Regions from separate parts of the Hydrogenophaga sp. UC242_53 genome, predicted to be linked through region 1. Evidence: predicted binding sites of a transcription regulator. Region 1 holds the regulator's gene; each other region holds the start of a gene.
What was found. The regulator LexA, encoded in region 1, represses DNA repair genes until DNA is damaged. The targets are predictions, from matches to a motif close to ACTGTATNNNNATACAGT.

Region 1 (6,207 bases):
CTGCCCCACACGATCACGCGCATGCCGAAGGCCCGCCCGTAACCTGCCACCATCTGCCCGATGCGGCCGTAGCTCCAGATGCCCAGCGTCTTGCCACGCAACACCATGCCCACGCCGAAATTGGCGGGCATGGCAGCAGCCTTCAGCCCGGCCTGTTGCCAGGCGCCATGCTTGAGGTTGGAGACGTATTGCGGGATGCGGCGCATGGCCGCAAGCATCAGGGCCCAGGTGAGCTCGGCGGTGGAGACGGGTGAACCCACGCCCTCGGCCACCGCGATGCCACGCTCGGTGCAGGCATTGACGTCCACATGCCCGCCCACGCGCCCGGTCTGGGCGATGAGTTTGAGCCGGGGGAGTTTTTCAACCAGTTGACGGGTGATGGCGGTGCGTTCCCGGATCAGGACCAGCACATCGGCATCGCGCAATCGGATGGACAGCTGGCCCACGCCCTTGACCGTGTTGGTGAAGACTTTGGCCGGGTAAGGCTCCAGTTTCTCGGCACACCGCAGTTTGCGCACAGCGTCCTGATAGTCATCAAGGATCACAATATTCATGACCCTATTGTGCCTTCACCTCCCAGGCCTTCCGGGCCGCTGACCCCTGGTTACAAGCAGGCACGGCGCGCCGGGAGCCTGGAGGATGGCCGTGTGCTCGCTGGCGGCGGCCGAGTTCAGGCCGCGCGCGTGGACAGCTGGCGTTCCTGGTCGGCCAGTCGATCGAGTTCGGCGCACACATCGTTGATGCGGCCCGAGATCACCAGCCTGACACCGGCCCGGTGCGCCGCCGCGGGGCCGGTCTGCTGCAGCACGCGCACGCGAGGCACAGGGTCCGCTGCCGGTGGCACGGCCCGCAAGACAAGTGGACTGCGGGCCGTGCTGGCGCGCTTGAGCCACCCGGCACGCGCAAAGCGCTGTACAACCTGCGTGCGCACGGGCTCGTTGGCGGCCGTTGCCCGGCGAAGGGCGGGAGAGGGCAACCAGCAGTCGATCAACTGCAAAGGGGCGCGCCACGTGTTGGTGTTGAAAATTTTTCCCATGCGAAACTCCATTGGGTGGGGTTGAACACAGGCAGGATTGCAAAATCAAACGCCTTCGCAGGGATGTGTCCTTGTGGTGGGTTGTGCACCCACCGGGACCAAACGCCCGCCACCTGCTGAGGCGACACGGACCGGGATCGGTCAGAGCTGGAAGCTGTTGCGGATCAGGCCCACGGCGAGTCCTTCGATTTCGAATGGCTCGCCCGGTTCGACGACGATGGTCTTGTAGTCGGGGTTTTCCGCGTGCAATTCAATCAGGTGCTGGCGCCGCATGAAGCGTTTGACGGTGACGTCGTCACCCAGGCGGGCCACCACGATCTGGCCGTTCTTGGCTTCCTTCGTGGCCTGCACGGCGAGCAGATCGCCGTCCATGATGCCGATGTCGCGCATGGACATGCCACGCACCTTGAGCAGGTAGTCGGGCGTGCGCTGGAACAGGCTGCGCTCGACCTGGTAGGTCTGGTCCACATGCTCCTGCGCCAAGATGGGCGAACCGGCTGCGACGCGACCGATCAGGGGGAGCACCAGCTGGGCCAGGCTGGGGATCGGCAGTGTAAGCTGGCGCCCGCGCGAATCGTTGATGGACTGCAGGTCTTCGCTGCGCAGGCGGATGCCTCGCGAAGTGCCACTGACCAGTTCGATCACGCCCTTGCGTGCCAACGCTTGCAGATGCTCTTCGGCGGCATTGGCCGACTTGAACCCGAGTTCGCTGGCGATTTCGGCACGGGTGGGCGGTGCGCCGGTGCGTGCGATCGCCGTCTGGATCAATTCCAGAATCTGTTGCTGCCGGGCGGTGAGCTTCGGTGCGGTATGGGGCATGTCGAGCATGAGGACCTCGTCGTGAACGTGGTGGCCAAGGGGAACGCCATCTGGGAAGACAGGAACAATGCGGGAAGTGGCTGATACCTGTTTTCTTATCCAGTATCTGTATTTTTAACCAGTTTTCAAGGATTGGCAAGTGGTGGACACAAATCAGGGCCGGCGGCTCGTGATCCTGGGCACGGGCGGCACCATCGCCGGGCGTGCGGCGCAGGCGGGCGACAACGTGGGCTACGTGGCGGGGCAGGTCGGCGTGGCCGATCTGGTGGCGGCCGTTCCGGCTTTGGCCGGCGTGCCGTTGGAGGTGGAGCAGGTCGCCCAGATCGACAGCAAGGACATGGGCCTGCCGGTGTGGCAGGCCCTGGCGGCACGGCTCCAGGCGCATCTGGACGATCCCCAGGTGTCGGCGGTGATCGTGACGCACGGCACCGACACCCTGGAGGAAACGGCGTTCGTGCTGCAGCGCCTGCTCCAACCCACCAAGCCTGTGGTGCTGACCTGCGCGATGCGCCCGGCTTCCGCGCTGGTGCCGGATGGGCCGCAGAACCTTGCCGACGCGCTGGCCGTGGTGCGGCATGGGGAGGCCGGCGTGGTGGTGGTGTGTGCCGGACAGGTGCACGGCGCGCTGGAGGTGGCGAAGGAGCACACCTACCGCCTGGACGCTTTTGACTCTGGAGACGCGGGGCCGCTGGCTTGTGTGGAGGAGGGGGAGGTGCGCCGTTTCCGATCCCGGGGCGCCTCCGTTGCTTCCCACGATCCAGCCCCGCTGGCCCGCTTCCTGGCGGCCGACGCCCTGCCTCGGGTCGAACTGGTGACCAGCCATGCCGACGCGGACGGCAGCCTGGTGCGGGCCTTGATGGCGCCAGGCGCCGCCCGTCCCTTGCGGGGCATCGTGGTGGCCGGCACGGGCAACGGTACCGTTCACCAGGCGCTGACCGATGCGCTGAATGCCGCGCAGGCACAACGGGTGCGGGTGGTGCTGGCGACGCGTTGTGCGCGCGGAAGGGTGGTGCCGCACGCTGGCCTGCCATTCGCGCACTCGGCCGGGCTCTCGCCGGTCAAGGCCCGGTTGGCGCTGGCGCTGGACCTGCTGATGGAATGACGCGATGTTCGCCGCGCTCGGTGCCCACGCCTGGGCGTACCCCATGCTGGAAGTGGCCCATCTGCTGGGCGTGGCGCTGTTGCTCGGCAACCTGACGCTGCTGGAACTGCGGGTGTTCGGCTGGGGCCAGAGCCTGCCTGTGGAGCCCCTGGCGAAACTGAGCCTGGGCCTGGTGGCGGTGGGTTTCGCACTGGCCGCCGTGTCGGGCCTCCTGATGTTCGGTACCCAGGCCGGGGAACTGCTGGCCAATCGCGTGTTCACAGCCAAGATGGTGTTGATCATGCTGGCGGGGTGCAACGCCGGCTGGTTCCACGCCCGCCGATCGCTGCAGCGCCAGGACCGCACTGCGCGCCTCTTGATGCTGCTGTCGTCGGCCTTGTGGCTGCTGGTGCTGACCTGCGGCCGTTGGATCGGTTACGTGTGATGGGAAGGAGATCTCCATGCAACGACGTGATGTGATTCGGACCGGGGCCTGGCTGGGCCTGGGGGGTTGGGGCGGTGGGGCGCTGGCCCACCATGGCTGGAGCAGCTTCGACCAGGACCGTCCGCTCTACCTGGAGGGGCGGGTGGTCGAGGTGAAGTGGCGCAACCCGCACGCCGAGCTGGTGCTGGAGCTGCCCGAGGCCCTGCGCCTGCCGGCCGACCTCGGCCAACGCCCTTTGCCCGCCCAGACGGCGGGCATCGACGGGCCCGCGCTGCTGGCCAAGACCGTGTTGCCCACGCGCCGCGACCGGCGCTGGGAGATCGAACTGGCGCCGCTGTTCCGGTTGGGGCAATGGCAGATGCCTGAGGTCAAGACCGGGGCCTCCCTGTCCACCGTGGGCTTCACGTTCAAGGACGAGAAGGGCGAAGCGATCCTGCGCGCCGAGTACGTGTTTCTGGAGGGCAAGGCCTACGGCCTGCGCTCCAGCCCGGCTTGAGCCCTCCTGAAAGCGGAACACCCGGCACGTGGCCGGGTGTTCTGCGGGAAGCCGGGGTGGCTTACTTCGACAGCGCCTCGAAGGCGCGCGCCGTGATGTCCTCGACCGAGCCCATGCCGCTGATGGCGCGGTACTTGGGCGCGGCGGCCGCGTCCGAGCGCGCCCAGCTGCTGTAGTAGTCCACGAGGGGACGGGTCTGTGCGCTGTAGACCTCGAGCCGCTTCTTCACGGTCTCTTCCTTGTCGTCTTCGCGCTGGATCAACGGCTCGCCGGTCACGTCGTCCTTGCCTTCCACCTTGGGCGGGTTGAACTTGACGTGGTAGGTGCGGCCCGAGGCGGGGTGCGAACGGCGGCCGCTCATGCGTTCGATGATGGCGTCGAACGGCACGTCAATTTCCAGCACGTAGTCCAGCTTCACGCCGGCGGACTTCATGGCATCGGCCTGCGGAATGGTGCGCGGGAAGCCGTCGAACAGGAAGCCGTTGGCGCAATCGGACTGGGCAATGCGTTCCTTGACCAGGTTGATGATGAGGTCGTCGCTGACCAGACCGCCGGATTCCATCACGGCCTTGGCTTGCAGCCCCAGGGGGGTGCCGGCCTTCACCGCCGCGCGCAGCATGTCGCCGGTGGAGATCTGGGGGATGCCGTATTTTTGGCAAATGAACGTGGCTTGCGTTCCTTTGCCGGCACCCGGGGCGCCCAACAGAATCAGTCTCATCGCTTTCCTTTTTTCAGAGTTTCAATGGCGTGGCCGCTTGTCTCGAGCGGCGGCCCCAGGGCGTGGGAGCCGGGGCGACCGGTCGAGGATAGCACGGGCACCCTTCGCTCTGGCTGACAGGAAAAGGGCTCCGACGCCCACCGCAAGGCCCGTAATTCAGGCCTTGGCGAGCAGCTCGCGCACCCGTTGAAGATCTTGCGGCGTGTCCACGCCGGGGCCCGGTGCATGGGCCGTCACGTGCACCGCGATGCGGTGGCCGTGCCAGAGCACGCGCAATTGCTCCAGCGACTCGATTGCTTCCAGCGACGAAGGCTCCAGCTGGGGAAACTGCCGCAGGAAGCCGGCGCGATAGGCGTAGATGCCGACGTGGCGCAGTGGCGCAGGGGTCGGCAGCGCGCTCATGGGCTGGCCGGGTGCCATGCCATCGCGCCACCAGGCGATGGGTGCGCGGCTGAAGTACAGCGCGGTGCCCATGCGGTCGAGCACCACCTTCACCACGTTGGGATTGAGGAAGTCGCTCGTGCTGTCGAGGGCGTGGGCGGCGGTGCTCATCACGCAATCGTCGCGGCGCCGCAGTTCGGCCGCCACGGCGTCGATCAGCGTCGGCTCGATCAGAGGTTCGTCGCCTTGCACATTGACCACCAATGCCTCATCCGCCAGGCCGAGCAGGGCGCAGGCTTCGGCCAGGCGGTCGCTGCCGGAGCGGTGGTCGGTTCGCGTGAGCAGGGCTTGCACGCCGTGGGCGGCGCAGGCGTCGACGATGCGCGGATCGTCGGCCGCCACCACGCAGCGCGAGGCGCCGCTCTGCATGGCGCGCTGCGCCACGCGCACCACCATGGGCACGCCGACGATGTCGGCCAGGGGTTTGTCGGGCAGGCGGGTGGAGGCCAGTCGGGCGGGAATGAGGACGGTGAAGTCGGCCGCCGCGGTGGGCAGGCTCATGCGAGCGGGGCGGGGGCCGATGGGCGCGCCGCTTCCTCTTCGCTGATCGTGCGGGCCTCGTGTTCGAGCAGGATGGGAATGCCGTCGCGCACCGGGTAGGCCAGGCGCGCGCTGCGCGAGAGCAGTTCCTGCTTGTCGCGGTCGAAGATCAGAGGGCCCTTGGTGACCGGGCAGACCAGCAGTTCGAGCAGTTTGGTGTCCATGGCGGAATGATAGTCGCGCCGGCTGGATCCGGGTTTCAAGGCTCTGGGCGCCAGGCGGCCAGATGGGCGTCGACCGCCTCGAAAAATGCCGGGTCGGGCGTGAGTTCGAGCGGGACGGCCCAGGCTTGCACGGAGCCGTTTGCCGGCAAAAGGGCAAAGAGTTTGGTCGCGTCCTTCTCGGTGCAGACCAAAGGGTGCCGCGCGCCGTGCACCAGCTCGGCGTAGGCCGCCGGGTCGGCGTGATCCGGCAGGGCCACCTGCTGCGTGGGGACGACGCCGGCCTCCCGCAGCATGTCAAAGAACACCTCGGGCCGGGCGATGCCGGCCACCGCAGTCAGCGGCGCGCCCTTCAATTGCGACAGTTCGATGCGCTGGCCCCGGGGGCCGGTGGCATGGGAGGCCAGTTGGCGCACCGCCCCGAACGCGGGCATGTCCGGCGCCGCCACACCCGTGGCGGCCGGTGCACC
Region 2 (6,207 bases), 330 kb from region 1:
CCAGGCGGGCGGAGAGCCGCTCCAGCACCAGGCCCAGTTGCTCGCCCTGGCGCACGGTGTCGGGCAACAGCGAGGCGCTCACGTCATGCAGCGGCCGCACCTCGGTGCGCACCATCACCAGGTCGCCCACGGGCGCGAGCAGTTTCACGCGCGCCAGGTGCTCACCCAGCAGGCGGCAGAGGTGTTCGATGTCGCGCGTGGGCTCGGCGGTGCGGATGGTGATCTCGCCGCCCTCGCCCGCCCGCGCGCGCGCGCATCGCGTCGTGTGCCCAGCGCAGCGTGAAGGCGGTGACGCCCGCGCGCCGCGCGGCCAGCCAGCCGCTGAGCACGCGCAGCAGGCGCCGCGCGCCGAACAGCAGGGCCGGCGCCTGCTCCACGCGGGCCATGAGTTCGAGCCGCTCTTCAAAATGCTCGGGCAGCGCCACCCAGTCGTGCGCCTCGGGCGCGGTCCCGTAGGCCTGGTCGAGCGCCTGCAACAGGAGCTGGTCGAAGCGGCGGCCCAGGCCGCTGCGCGGCAGCGCGCGCACGTCGCCCAGCGTGCGGCAGCCGATGTGTTCGAGCGTGAGCCGGTGCGGCCGCACGGCGCTCAGCGTGTCCATGGGCAGGGTGTCGAGCAGCGCGGCCAGCGGGCGTTGGAAACCGTTCTCGATGCCGGCGCGCGCCAGCGCGAGCGCGGCCAGGCCGTTGGGCGCCCAGGCCAGCTGCGCCACGCCGAGTTCGCGGGCTTCGCCCCACACGCGCTCGCGCAAGGCACGGCGGCCACCGAACAGGCGCGCGCTGGCCGCCACCTCCATGAGCACGGCTTCGTCGGCCAGGGCTACGCGGGGCGTGAACTGCAAGGCCCAGGTCGCCAGCGCGCGCTGCGGCGCGGCCTCAGTGGGCGGGGCTGTGCCGGCGCTCGGGCTGGGCAGCAGGGCGGACCACAACATGCTCGTTCTCTTCGGTTCGGGGCATCCACCGGCTGGGCTCACGCAGCCGGGGTGGGAGGATGGTGGCCAGGCCACCCGGCACCGAGGGCAGGTGCAGGGTGGCCTCCAGCGGCGGGCCCTTGCGCTTGGCGATGCGCAACTGCAGCTCCCAGTCCACCCCCACGCAGGCCTGCACGCGCAGCGGCGCGGCCGACGACTCGCCCAGGGCGTGCATGGGCCGGCACACGAACACCGGCGACTCGAAGCCGGTGGCGAGCACCTGCAGCCGGCGGATCTGCGCTGCCCTCGCCCGCGGCAGCCAGGCGACGATCGCGCCGCCGGCCTGGGCCTTGATGAGCTGCTCGGCCGACCACAGGCGCTCGGCCGCCGTGTCGGCCTGCACCCAGACCAGCTGGCGCTCGTCGAGGCCTTCGAAGCGCAGGCCGGGCAGGTGCGGCGACAGCGGCGGGCCGATCACCACCACCGCCTGCCCGGCGGCACAGACTTGGCGCAGCGCCGGCCCGAGCAGGCGCCATTCCAGCGTGCCGCTGTGCGGGGTGAGGATTTCGGTCAGCCCGTGGCCGGGCCAGCCACCGCCAGGCAACTGCGCGTCCAGCGCGGCGAAGCCGCTGGGCCACACCGCCGAGACCGGCGCGCCGAGCTGGTCACCCCGCCACAGCGCCGCGGCCACGGCCGCCGACAGGCCACCAGCGGGCGGCGGCACCGGGCGAACGGGTGTGGGGGCCGGGGACGGATCGTCCTCCTGCCAGAAAACGGCGGGCAGCATGGCGGGATGGATGCGCGGGGAAAATGGGCAGCTTCAAAATACTGTATCTCCGTACAGTATATGAAAGCCCAAGTCCTGTCCATCTGAAGGGCAAGCGGCGGTTCATTAAATATTGTGGGGGTCTACGTTTTTTGTAGAATGCGCCATGGTTCCCGTTCACTCCGCTCGACGCTCTGCCCGGCCTTCTTCCGGGGGATCGGGTGCGCCCGTCTCCCTGCTTTCGCCTGCGGAATACGCCAAGGCCTATGGGATCAGCGCGGAACGGGTGCGGCAGTTGTGCCGCACCGGTCGAATCCCGGGCGCCGCCCAGCACAGCCTGGGGCCGCTGACCCTGTGGCTCATCCCCTCGGATGTGGCCGACCCGAGGCTGCCCCGGGGCAGGCCCGCCAAACCAAGGGCACCTGAACCCCCAATGCACGTGCAGACGCGGGCCCACCCCAGGCTCTCGCTCCACCAACCTGATGCCGGCACACAGCGGCAGGCCGAAGCGCGTCTGCGCCTGGGTCGGCAAGAGGCGCGCGCAATCATCGCGGCCATGAAGAAAAAAGGCGTGACGGTCCGGCTCTTCGGCTCGATGAAAACAGGCCAGACCACGCCCCACTCCGACATCGATCTGCTGATCACCGACCCCGGGCCGCTGGGGGCCATGCGCGCGGTCTCCGAAACGCTGGCCGAGCGCCTCACCATCCCGGTGGATGTCGTGGCCGAAGAGACCATCGGACCCGACGCCTTTGCCCGCATACAGGACAGCCTGAATGCATAGAAGAGACTTCGAGGCCGAGATGGCCAAGCTCGACAAAGAGCTGGAGGAGTTCGGGCGCTGGGAAGCTCAGAACCCCGCCGCAGGGGACTGGGCTTACGGCAAGCTGGCCGGCGCCACGGTCAACAGCGTCTATACCGGCATGGAGACCATTCTGGAAGCGATCCTCAAGCGGACGGACCCGCCCATGGCGCAAGACCCGGCCTACCACGCCAGGTTGATCAAGACCGCCGCGGCCGCCACCGGGACACGCGATGCCTTGATCAGCGAAGCGCTGCAGCAACTGCTGGATGATCTGCGCGGCTTTCGCCACGTGGGCCGCAGGCGCTACGGCAGCGAGATCGACCCGGAGCGCGCCAGGCACGTGCTGCACAACGCCAGGCAAGCAGCGCCGCTCTTTCGCCAGGAAATGGCCTTGGCCATCACGGCACTGGAAGAAGTGCTGGCCGTGGCCGAGGCGGAGCGGCTGGAATCCCGCAAGGCCGAGAGCCGCACCAAGAAGCGCTCTGGCTGACGACGCCGCTCAGACCGCCTGGCCCAGGCGCCCGATCCCTTCCTCGATCTTCTCCAGCCCCACGGTGGCGAAGGACAGGCGCAGCGTCGCGTGGTCGGGGTTGCGCGCGAAGAACGGCGCGCCAGGCACGAAGGCCACGCCTTTTTCGATCGCGCGCTTGGCCAGCTCACCGCCGTCCTTCACCTTGCCACCAGCACCCGTGAGGCTGGCCCAGACGAACAGGCCGCCCTGGGGTTGCACGAAGTCGATCGCGTCGCCCAGCTCGCGGCGCAGGGCGTTGCCCATGGTGGTGGCGCGCTCGGCGTAGACCTTGCGCACCTTGTCCAGCGTAGCGGGCATGCGGCCGGCCTTGAGGTACTGCGCGGCGGTGGCCTGGGCGAAGGTGCTGGTGTGGGCGTCGCTGAACTGCTTGCACATGGTGGCCTTGGCCAGCAGCTCGGCCGGGCCCACCATCCAGCCCACGCGCAGACCGGGGCTGAGCACCTTGCTCAAGGATCCGCAGTGCACCAGGCGCTCGCGGCTGCCGGGCACGCTGGGGCTGAGCGCGAGCAGGCTGGGCGGCGGGGCCGCGCCGAAGTAGAGGTCGCCGTATGGATCGTCTTCGACGATCAGCGTGTCGTGCTTCACCGCCATCTCCAGCACCCGCTTGCGCCGCTCCAGGCTGAGCAGGCCGCCGCTGGGGTTGCCGAAGGTGGGGATGAGGTAGACGAACTTGGGCTTGTGTTCGGCGATGAGCTTTTCCAGCTCGTCGGTCTTCACGCCGTCGCCGTCCACCGGCGCGCTGATCAGCTCGGCGCCGTAGAGGCGGAAACACTGGATGGTGGCGAGGAAGGTCGGGCCTTCGACGATGACCTTGTCACCGGGCGAGACCAGGGTCTTGCCCAGCAGGTCCAGGCCCTGCTGGCTGCCGGTGGTGACGATGAGGTCGTTCGCGCCCACGTCCTTCGCGCCCTTGCTGGCCATGAAGGCGGCCAGCTGTTCGCGCAGGGGCTGGTAGCCCTCGGTGGCGCCGTATTGCAGCGCGCCTCCGGCCTCTTCGGTCAGCGCGGCGTTCACCGCTTCACGGATCCCGTCCACGTCGAACATCGCGCTGTCGGGAAAGCCGCCGGCAAAACTGATGATGCCGGGCTTGCCCAGCAGCTTGAAGAGTTCGCGGATGGCGGAGGTTTCGACGTTGTTGAGGCGGTCGGCGAAGGGGATGGTGAAGGGCATGGTGGCGGTTTCCGTGAGGTCGTGATGGACAACGGCCTCCATTCTCGCGCACCGGCGTGGGGCGCCCTCAGGCGGTGCGCAGACCCGCGCGCGCGGCGCCGGGGCAGCCAGTTCCAGCGCGAGGCGGTGGCGCGCCGCGCGCAGGGCAGCGGCTCCAGCCGCAGCACGGCGGTCTGCAGGGCGTAGGCGATCACGCGGTGGTGCGGTTGGGCGACGAAATGCTCGCCCGCGTTGAGGATCACGTCCTGCTGGTCGTGGTCCAGCGTGATCCAGACGCTGCCTTCGCGGCAGACCAGGCGCAAGGCGCCCGAGGGGATGGCCTTCACGGCCCGGTGGGGCATGTTCAGGTCCACGGTCAAGGTGTCGGTTGTCATGGAACACTCCTTTCGCATCAGGGATGTGCATGACTGTACGGAGCCGTCCTATACTGGACAAACGTTCATTTCGAATGCTTCGCATGCCATTCAAGAATGTGAAAACCGGCGCCGAACTGCTCCCGCTGCCGCGCTCGCAGATGCTGCGGCTGGACCTGCTGCCCTGCTTCGACGCGGCGGCGCGCACGCTGAGCTTCACGCTGGCCGCGCAGGAGCTCAACCTCACGCAGTCGGCCGTGAGCCGGCAGATCCAGCTGCTGGAAGACAGCCTGGGCACGCCGCTGTTCGAGCGGCGGCACCGCGCGCTGGTCTTGACCGAAGCCGGCGAGGTGATGCAACGGGCCACGCGCGATGCGCTGGAGCGGCTGCGCGACGCCTCGGCGCGCGTGCGCCCCGGCCCGCGCCTGCGCCAGGTCGCCATGACCTGCACACAGGGTTTCGCTTCGCTCTGGCTGATTCCCCGCCTGGCCCGCTTCGCCGCCGACCATCCCCTGGTGGACGTGCGCATCTCCGCCACGATGGACATGATGGACCTGGAGCGCCATCGGCTGGATGTGGCGGTGCGCTTCGTGCCGTCCAGCGCTGGCCGCGGGCGGGCGCTGTTCGAAGAAGTGGTGCAGCCCCTGTGCGCGCCGGCCCTGCTGCGCCAGCCGGGCGCGCCGCTGCGCCAGCCCGCCGACCTGGCCCACCACACGCTGCTGACCGTGGAAAGACCCGCCGGCCACGCCATCACCTCGGACTGGGACCCCTGGTTCCAGGTGATGGGCCTGCAGGACATGCGCATGAAGAACGCCATGCACTTCACCCAGTACGCCGACGCGGTGGCCGCCGCCGTGGCCGGCCAAGGGGTGGTGATCGGCCGGTTGCCGCTGCTGCAGTCGCTGCTGGACAAGAAGCAACTGGTCGCGCCCTTCCGCAGCGGCGGCGCGGCCACGCGCCGGGGGTATTACGTGGAAGTGGCGGAGCACGCGCACGACAACCCCGACGCGCTGGACTTCGCGAACTGGCTGCGCGCCGAGGCCGAGCGCGGCTGAGCTGAGCGAGAATCCCAGCCCATGACGCCCACCCAGATCGAAGCTTTTTTCGCCACGCTCCAGGCCGCCAACCCCACCCCGCAGACCGAGCTGGAGTACACCAGCGTGTTCGAGCTGCTCGCCGCCGTGCTGCTCTCGGCGCAGGCGACCGACGTGGGCGTCAACAAGGCCACGCGCAAGCTGTTTCCGGTGGCGAACACGCCGCAGGCCATCCTCGACCTGGGGCTGGAAGGGCTGGAGGGCTACATCAAGACCATCGGCCTGTACCGCAGCAAGGCCAAACACCTGATGCAAACCTGCCGCATGCTGGTGGAACAGCACGGCGGCGAGGTGCCCGGCACGCGCGAGGCGCTCGAGGCCCTGCCCGGCGTGGGCCGCAAGACGGCCAACGTGGTGCTCAACGTGGCCTTCGGCGAACCCACCATGGCGGTGGACACGCACATCTTCCGCGTGAGCAACCGCACCGGCCTGGCGCCGGGCAAGACGCCGCTGGCGGTGGAACTGCAGCTGATGAAGCGCGTGCCGCCCGCCTACGCGGTGGACTCGCACCACTGGCTGATCCTTCACGGGCGCTACGTGTGCCAGGCGCGCAAGCCGCTGTGCCCGCGCTGCGCGGTG
Region 3 (6,207 bases), 1.2 Mb from region 1:
CTTCTGCGTCGGCCGGCCGTCGAGCCCCACCATGGTGAGGTTGATCGGCGCCGAGGTTTCCAGGCTGGTGTGGGCCAGCAGCGCGGTGATGAGTTCCTGCTGTTCGATGCGGCTGCTCTTGGGCTCGAACAGCAGGCGCACGGGCGCGTCCTTGCTCGACTCGTCGCGCACGCCGTCGAGCACCATGAGGATGCTGGCCTTGAGCTGCGTCTGTTCCTGCGTCAGCGCCTTCTTGCCAGCCTTCACCTTGGGGTTGGTGAGTTCCTCGATCTCTTCGAGCACGCGCTGCGTGCTCACGCCCGGCGGCAGCTCGGTCACCACGAGCTGCCACTGGCCGCGCGCGAGGTCCTCGATCTTCCAGCGCGCGCGCACCTTGAGGCTGCCGCGGCCGGTGCGGTAGGCGTCGGCGATGTCGCTGGCGGGGCTGATGATCTGGCCGCCGCCGGGGTAGTCGGGCCCGGGCAGCAGCGCGAACAGCTCGTCGTCGGCCAGCTTGGGGTTCTTCACCAGCGCCACGCAGGCGTCGGCCACCTCGCGCAGGTTGTGGCTGGGAATCTCGGTGGCCAGGCCGACGGCGATGCCGCTGGCGCCGTTGAGCAGGTTGAACGGCAGGCGCGCGGGCAGCTGCTTGGGCTCGACGGTGGAGCCGTCGTAGTTGGGCACGAAGTCCACCGTGCCCTCGTCGATCTCGTCGAGCAGCAGGGTGGTGATCTTTGCCAGGCGCGCTTCGGTGTAACGCATGGCCGCGGCACCGTCGCCATCGCGCGAGCCGAAGTTGCCCTGGCCGTCGATCAGCGGATAGCGCTGCGCGAAGTCCTGTGCCATGCGCACCAGCGCGTCGTAGGCGGCCTGGTCGCCATGCGGGTGGAAGCGGCCCAGCACGTCGCCGACCACGCGCGCGCTTTTCACCGGGCGCGCGGCCGTGTTGCGGTTGGGCCCGCTGAAGCCCAGCCCCATGCGGTCCATGCTGTAGAGAATGCGGCGCTGCACCGGCTTCTGGCCGTCGCACACGTCGGGCAGGGCGCGGCCTTTCACGACCGAAAGCGCGTATTCGAGGTAGGCGCGCTGCGCGTAGTTCGCGAGGTTCATGCCGTCGTCGTCCGGCGCGGACAGCGGCAGTTCAGGAGTTTCAGTCATGGCAAATCAGTTCTTCGTTCAAGGCGGCGATTCGGTCAAGGACACCGCAGATCCGGCTCTGCCGGTCTGCCAGTGTCGCCCCTGAGGGGTGACGCGAAGCGGCGCGGGGGGAGTTCAACTAGATATCGATTTCGACCGAGTCGCCATGCAACTCCATCAGCTCGCGGCGCGAGGCGGCTTCGCCCTTGCCCATGAGTTTGGTGATGAGGGCTTCGGTGCCGGCGAAGTCGATCGCGCCGAGCACGACCGGCATGAGGCGGCGCGTATCGGGGTTGAGGGTGGTGTCCCACAGCTGCTCGGCGCTCATTTCGCCCAGGCCTTTGAAACGGCTGATCTGGCATTTCTCGGGCGGCACGCCGTCCTTGGCGGTCTTGTCGAGGATGGCGTGCAGCTCGCCTTCGTCCAGCGCGTACTGCTTGGCCGCCGGCTTCTTGCCGCGCGCGGGGATGTCCACGCGGAACAGCGGCGGGCGCGCCACGTACACGTGGCCGGCCTCGATGAGTTTGGGGAAGTGGCGGAAGAACAGCGTGAGCAGCAGCACCTGGATGTGCGAGCCGTCGACGTCGGCGTCGGACAGGATGCAGACCTTGCCGTAGCGCAGGCCGCTGAGGTCGGGCGTGTCGTTCGGGCCGTGCGGGTCCACGCCGATGGCGACCGCGATGTCGTGGATTTCGGTGTTGGCGAACAGGCGGTCGCGCTCGACTTCCCAGGTGTTGAGCACCTTGCCGCGCAGCGGCAGCACGGCCTGGCTTTCCTTGTCGCGGCCCATCTTGGCGCTGCCGCCGGCCGAGTCGCCCTCGACCAGGAACACCTCGTTGTGCGCGAGGTCCTTGCTCTCGCAGTCGGTGAGCTTGCCGGGCAGCACGGCCACGCCGGAGCCCTTGCGTTTTTCGACTTTCTGGCCGGCCTTCTGCCGCGACTGCGCGGCCTTGATGGCGAGCTCTGCGAGCTTCTTGCCGTAGTCCACGTGCTGGTTGAGCCAGAGCTCGAGCGCGGGGCGCACGAAGCTGCCGACCAGGCGCACGGCGTCGCGCGAGTTCAGGCGCTCCTTGATCTGGCCCTGGAACTGCGGGTCGAGCACCTTGGCCGAGAGCACGTAGCTGGCACGCGCGAACACGTCTTCGGGCAGCAGCTTCACGCCCTTGGGCAGCAGCGCGTGCAGTTCGATGAAGCCCTTGACCGCCTGGAACAGGCCGTCGCGCAGGCCGCTTTCGTGCGTGCCGCCCGCGCTGGTGGGGATCAGGTTGACGTAGCTCTCGCGCACCGGCTGGCCGTCTTCGGTGAAGGCCACGCACCAGGCCGCGCCCTCGCCTTCGGCGAAGCTGTCGTGCCCGCTGTCGGCGAAGCCTTCGCCCTCGAACAGGGGAATGACCGGCTCGCCGGTGAGCGTCTGCTGCAGGTAGTCGCGCAGGCCGCCCTTGTAGAGCCAGGTCTGGGTGTCCTTGGTCTTTTCGTTCACCAGCGTCACGCTCACGCCCGGCATCAGCACCGCCTTGCTGCGCAGCAGGTGGGTGAGTTCGGCCATGGGCAGGGTGGCGGCTTCGAAGTACTTGGCGTCGGGCCAGGCGCGCACCGTGGTGCCCTGCTTGCGGTCGTCTGCGCCCTTGGGCGAGATCACCAGCGGTTCGATCACGTCGCCAGCGGAGAACGCCAGTTTGGCCACCTGGCCCTCGCGGAAACTGGTCACTTCCAGCCGGGTGGAGAGCGCGTTGGTCACGCTCACGCCCACGCCGTGCAGGCCGCCGGAGAAGCTGTAGGCGCCGCCCTTGCCCTTGTCGAACTTGCCGCCCGCGTGCAAACGGGTGAACACGAGTTCGACCACCGGGGCCTTTTCCTCGGGGTGCAGGCCGAACGGGATGCCCCGGCCGTCGTCTTCCACGCTGACCGAATGATCGGCATGCAGCGTGACCTTGATCTTCTTGCCGTGCCCGGCCAGGGCCTCGTCGGCCGCGTTGTCCAGCACTTCCTGGATGATGTGCAGCGGGTTGTCGGTGCGGGTGTACATGCCCGGCCGCTGCTTGACCGGTTCCAGCCCCTTGAGGACGCGGATCGAGCCTTCGGAGTATTCGTTGGGTGTTTGGGTCGCCATGGGGGCGGATTGTATGCCCCGAAGACTGTATGCAAATACAGACTTTCGGCTTCAGGCCGACCAGCGATGCGCGCGATTCATCAGTGGCGCGGGAAAATATCAAGCCTTCGCGGCATGCCCGTGACAGGCAAGGCCCATCCATCTTCGCTACAGTTCCCGGATGCCCTCGACCCCCACCCTCCCGACCCCGCCCCGCCTCTCTGCCCTGCAGGTGCTGGCCTGCGGCGCCCTGATCGTCACCCTGTCCATGGGCATCCGCCACGGCTTCGGCCTGTGGCTGCAGCCCATCACCCAGGCGCAGGGCTGGTCCCGCGAGACGTTCTCGTTCGCCCTGGCGATCCAGAACCTGTCCTGGGGGATCTTCGGCATCTTCGCCGGCATGGCGGCCGACCGTTTCGGCGCCTTCCGCGTGCTGATCGGCGGTGCGGTGGCCTATGCCCTGGGTCTGGCCGGGATGGCGCTGAGCACCTCGTCTCTGGGTTTCGCGCTCACCACCGGCGTGCTGATCGGCGCGGCCCAGGCCGGCACCACGTACGCGGTGATCTACGGCGTGATCGGCCGGCAGATTCCGGCCGAGAAGCGCTCCTGGGCCATGGGCGTGGCCGCCGCGGCCGGGTCGTTCGGCCAGTTCCTGATGGTGCCGGTGGAAGGCTGGCTGATCAGCAGCTTCGGCTGGCAACAGGCCCTGCTGTTCCTCGCAGGCGCCGTGCTGCTGGTGATGCCGCTGGCCCTGGGCCTGCGCGAACCGGGCTTCGCGGGCGGCGCGCCGGTGCACCGCGAACAGACCATTGGCCAGGCCTTGCGCGAGGCCTTCCGCTACCGCAGCTTCCAGCTGCTGATGGCCGGCTATTTCGTCTGCGGTTTCCAGGTGGTGTTCATCGGCGTGCACATGCCCAGCTACCTCAAGGACCACGGCCTGTCGCCCCAGGTGGCGAGCTACGCGCTGGCGCTGATCGGCCTGTTCAACGTGATCGGCACCTACGCCGCTGGCGCGCTGGGCCAGCGCCTGGCCAAGCGCCACATCCTGGCCTTCATCTACTTCGCGCGCGCCGCGGTGATCGCCGTGTTCCTGATCGCGCCACTCTCGCCCATGAGCGTCTACGTGTTCTCCGCCGTCATGGGCCTGCTCTGGCTCTCCACCATTCCACCCACCAACGCGGTGGTGGCGCAGATCTTCGGTGTGGCCCACATGTCCATGCTGGGCGGCTTCATCTTTTTCAGCCACCAGATCGGCAGCTTCCTGGGCGTGTGGCTGGGCGGCGTGCTGTACGACAGGACCGGCAGCTACGACATCGTCTGGTACCTCGCGATCGCGCTGGGCGTGTTCGCCGGACTGGTGAACCTGCCGGTGCGCGAAGGCCCGATCGCGCGCGCCCCGCAGCGCGTGGGAGCCGCGGCGTGAAGCCTGTGGCCGTGCGCGCCCTGGCCTGGGCCGCGGCTGGCGCGGCCCTGCTGGCGACGTTCGCGCTCTACCACCGGCCCGAGTTCCTGGTGAACCTGGCCGACCAGATCTGGAGCTGCTTCTGATGCATGGCACCGAGGCGCCTTCGGCGTGGGTGCGGCGCTGGTCGCACCTGGCGCCCACCGGCGGTTCGGTGCTCGACGTGGCCTGCGGCCAGGGTCGCCACCTGCGCTGGTTCGCCCAGCGGGGCCACCCCGTCACCGGCGTGGACCGTTCGCCCGAGGCCATCGCCGCCGTGCAGCCCCTGGGCCGCGCCGTGCTGGCCGACATCGAGAACGGGCCCTGGCCGTTCGACGGCGAGCGTTTCGACGCGGTGGTCGTCACCAACTACCTCTGGCGCGCCCTGCTGCCCCGCATCGTGGACAGCGTGGCCGAAGGCGGCCTGCTGCTGTACGAGACCTTCGCAGCCGGCAACGAGAGCGTGGGCAAGCCCTCGCGGCCCGACTTTCTGCTGCAACCGGGCGAACTTTTGCAGGCCAGCCAGGGTCTGCACGTGGTGGCCTATGAAGATGGTTTCTGCGACCGCCCCGAGCGCTTTGTCCAGCGGCTGGCGGCGGTGCGAAAACGGCCCGGGACCCCCGTGCCGCCGCCCAGGTATCCGCTGGATGCCACTGGGTAGAATGCAAGATTCGCGCGCGCTGCCCGCCCCACCGGGGCGATGCAGAGTGGACGCCTCCATTTGAGCCTTTAGCCTATGAACCCCATCACCGGCAGCATCGTGGCCTTGGTCACGCCCATGCATGAAGACGGCAGCGTCGACTACCCCACGCTGCGCAAACTGATCGACTGGCACATCACCGAGGGCACGGACTGCATCGGCGTGGTCGGCACCACGGGCGAATCGCCCACGGTCAACGTCGAGGAACACTGCGAGATCATCCGCGTCTCGGTCGAGCAGGCCAAGACGCACGGCGCCAAGCGCGTGCCCATCATGGCCGGCTGCGGCGCCAACTCCACCGCCGAGGCCATCGAGCTCGCGCGCTTCGCCCAGAGCGTGGGCGCCGACTGCCAGCTGCAGGTCGTGCCCTACTACAACAAGCCCACGCAAGAGGGCCAGTACCAGCATTTCAAGGCGATTGCCGAAGCCGTGGGCGACCTGCCCACCGTGCTCTACAACGTGCCCGGCCGCACCGTGGCCGACATGGCGCACGACACCGTGCTGCGCCTGGCGCAGGTGCCCGGCATCGTCGGCATCAAGGAAGCCACCGGCAACATCGAGCGCGCGCAGTGGCTGATCCGCGACGTGCCCAAAGGTTTCTCGATCTACTCGGGCGACGACCCGACCGCCGTGGCCCTCATGCTGTGTGGCGGCCAGGGCAACATCAGCGTCACCGCCAACATCGCCCCGCGCCTGATGCACGAGCTGTGCGTGGCCGCGATCGCGGGCGACGTCAAGCGCGCCATGGCGATCCAGCTCCAGCTCATGCCGGTGCACAAGAACCTGTTCGTGGAAGCCAACCCGATCCCGCTCAAGTGGGCCATGGCCCGCATGGGCCTGTGCAACGAGGCCATGCGCCTG

Region 2: a site for LexA is predicted at 1,736-1,753, ahead of imuA (translesion DNA synthesis-associated protein ImuA). Genes of this name have one in related genera too.
Region 3: a site for LexA is predicted at 3,251-3,268, ahead of ACFJI0_RS05845 (DNA topoisomerase IV subunit B). Genes of this name have one in related genera too.

The regions. Positions count from the first base shown of each region.
Region 1 is NZ_CP170552.1:2,283,817-2,290,023, reverse strand. Features, by position in the region: gene ACFJI0_RS11425 (D-2-hydroxyacid dehydrogenase family protein) at 1-554, opposite strand, end outside; gene ACFJI0_RS11420 (hypothetical protein) at 671-823, opposite strand; gene lexA (transcriptional repressor LexA) at 1,178-1,855, opposite strand; gene ACFJI0_RS11410 (asparaginase) at 1,998-2,957, shown strand; gene ACFJI0_RS11405 (hypothetical protein) at 2,962-3,381, shown strand; gene ACFJI0_RS11400 (DUF6152 family protein) at 3,398-3,877, shown strand; gene adk (adenylate kinase) at 3,939-4,595, opposite strand; gene kdsB (3-deoxy-manno-octulosonate cytidylyltransferase) at 4,752-5,537, opposite strand; gene ACFJI0_RS11385 (Trm112 family protein) at 5,534-5,740, opposite strand; gene lpxK (tetraacyldisaccharide 4'-kinase) at 5,776-6,207, opposite strand, start outside.
Region 2 is NZ_CP170552.1:2,615,236-2,621,442, forward strand. Features, by position in the region: gene ACFJI0_RS13105 (hypothetical protein) at 1-148, opposite strand, end outside; gene ACFJI0_RS13110 (Y-family DNA polymerase) at 162-929, opposite strand; gene imuA (translesion DNA synthesis-associated protein ImuA) at 874-1,695, opposite strand; gene ACFJI0_RS13120 (nucleotidyltransferase domain-containing protein) at 2,108-2,458, shown strand; gene ACFJI0_RS13125 (hypothetical protein) at 2,478-2,969, shown strand; gene ACFJI0_RS13130 (PLP-dependent aminotransferase family protein) at 2,979-4,127, opposite strand; gene ACFJI0_RS13135 (DUF2917 domain-containing protein) at 4,022-4,573, opposite strand; gene ACFJI0_RS13140 (LysR substrate-binding domain-containing protein) at 4,639-5,589, shown strand; gene nth (endonuclease III) at 5,611-6,207, shown strand, end outside.
Region 3 is NZ_CP170552.1:1,126,356-1,132,562, reverse strand. Features, by position in the region: gene parC (DNA topoisomerase IV subunit A) at 1-1,137, opposite strand, end outside; gene ACFJI0_RS05845 (DNA topoisomerase IV subunit B) at 1,256-3,226, opposite strand; gene ACFJI0_RS05840 (MFS transporter) at 3,387-4,628, shown strand; gene ACFJI0_RS05835 (hypothetical protein) at 4,625-4,753, shown strand; gene ACFJI0_RS05830 (class I SAM-dependent methyltransferase) at 4,753-5,307, shown strand; gene dapA (4-hydroxy-tetrahydrodipicolinate synthase) at 5,383-6,207, shown strand, end outside.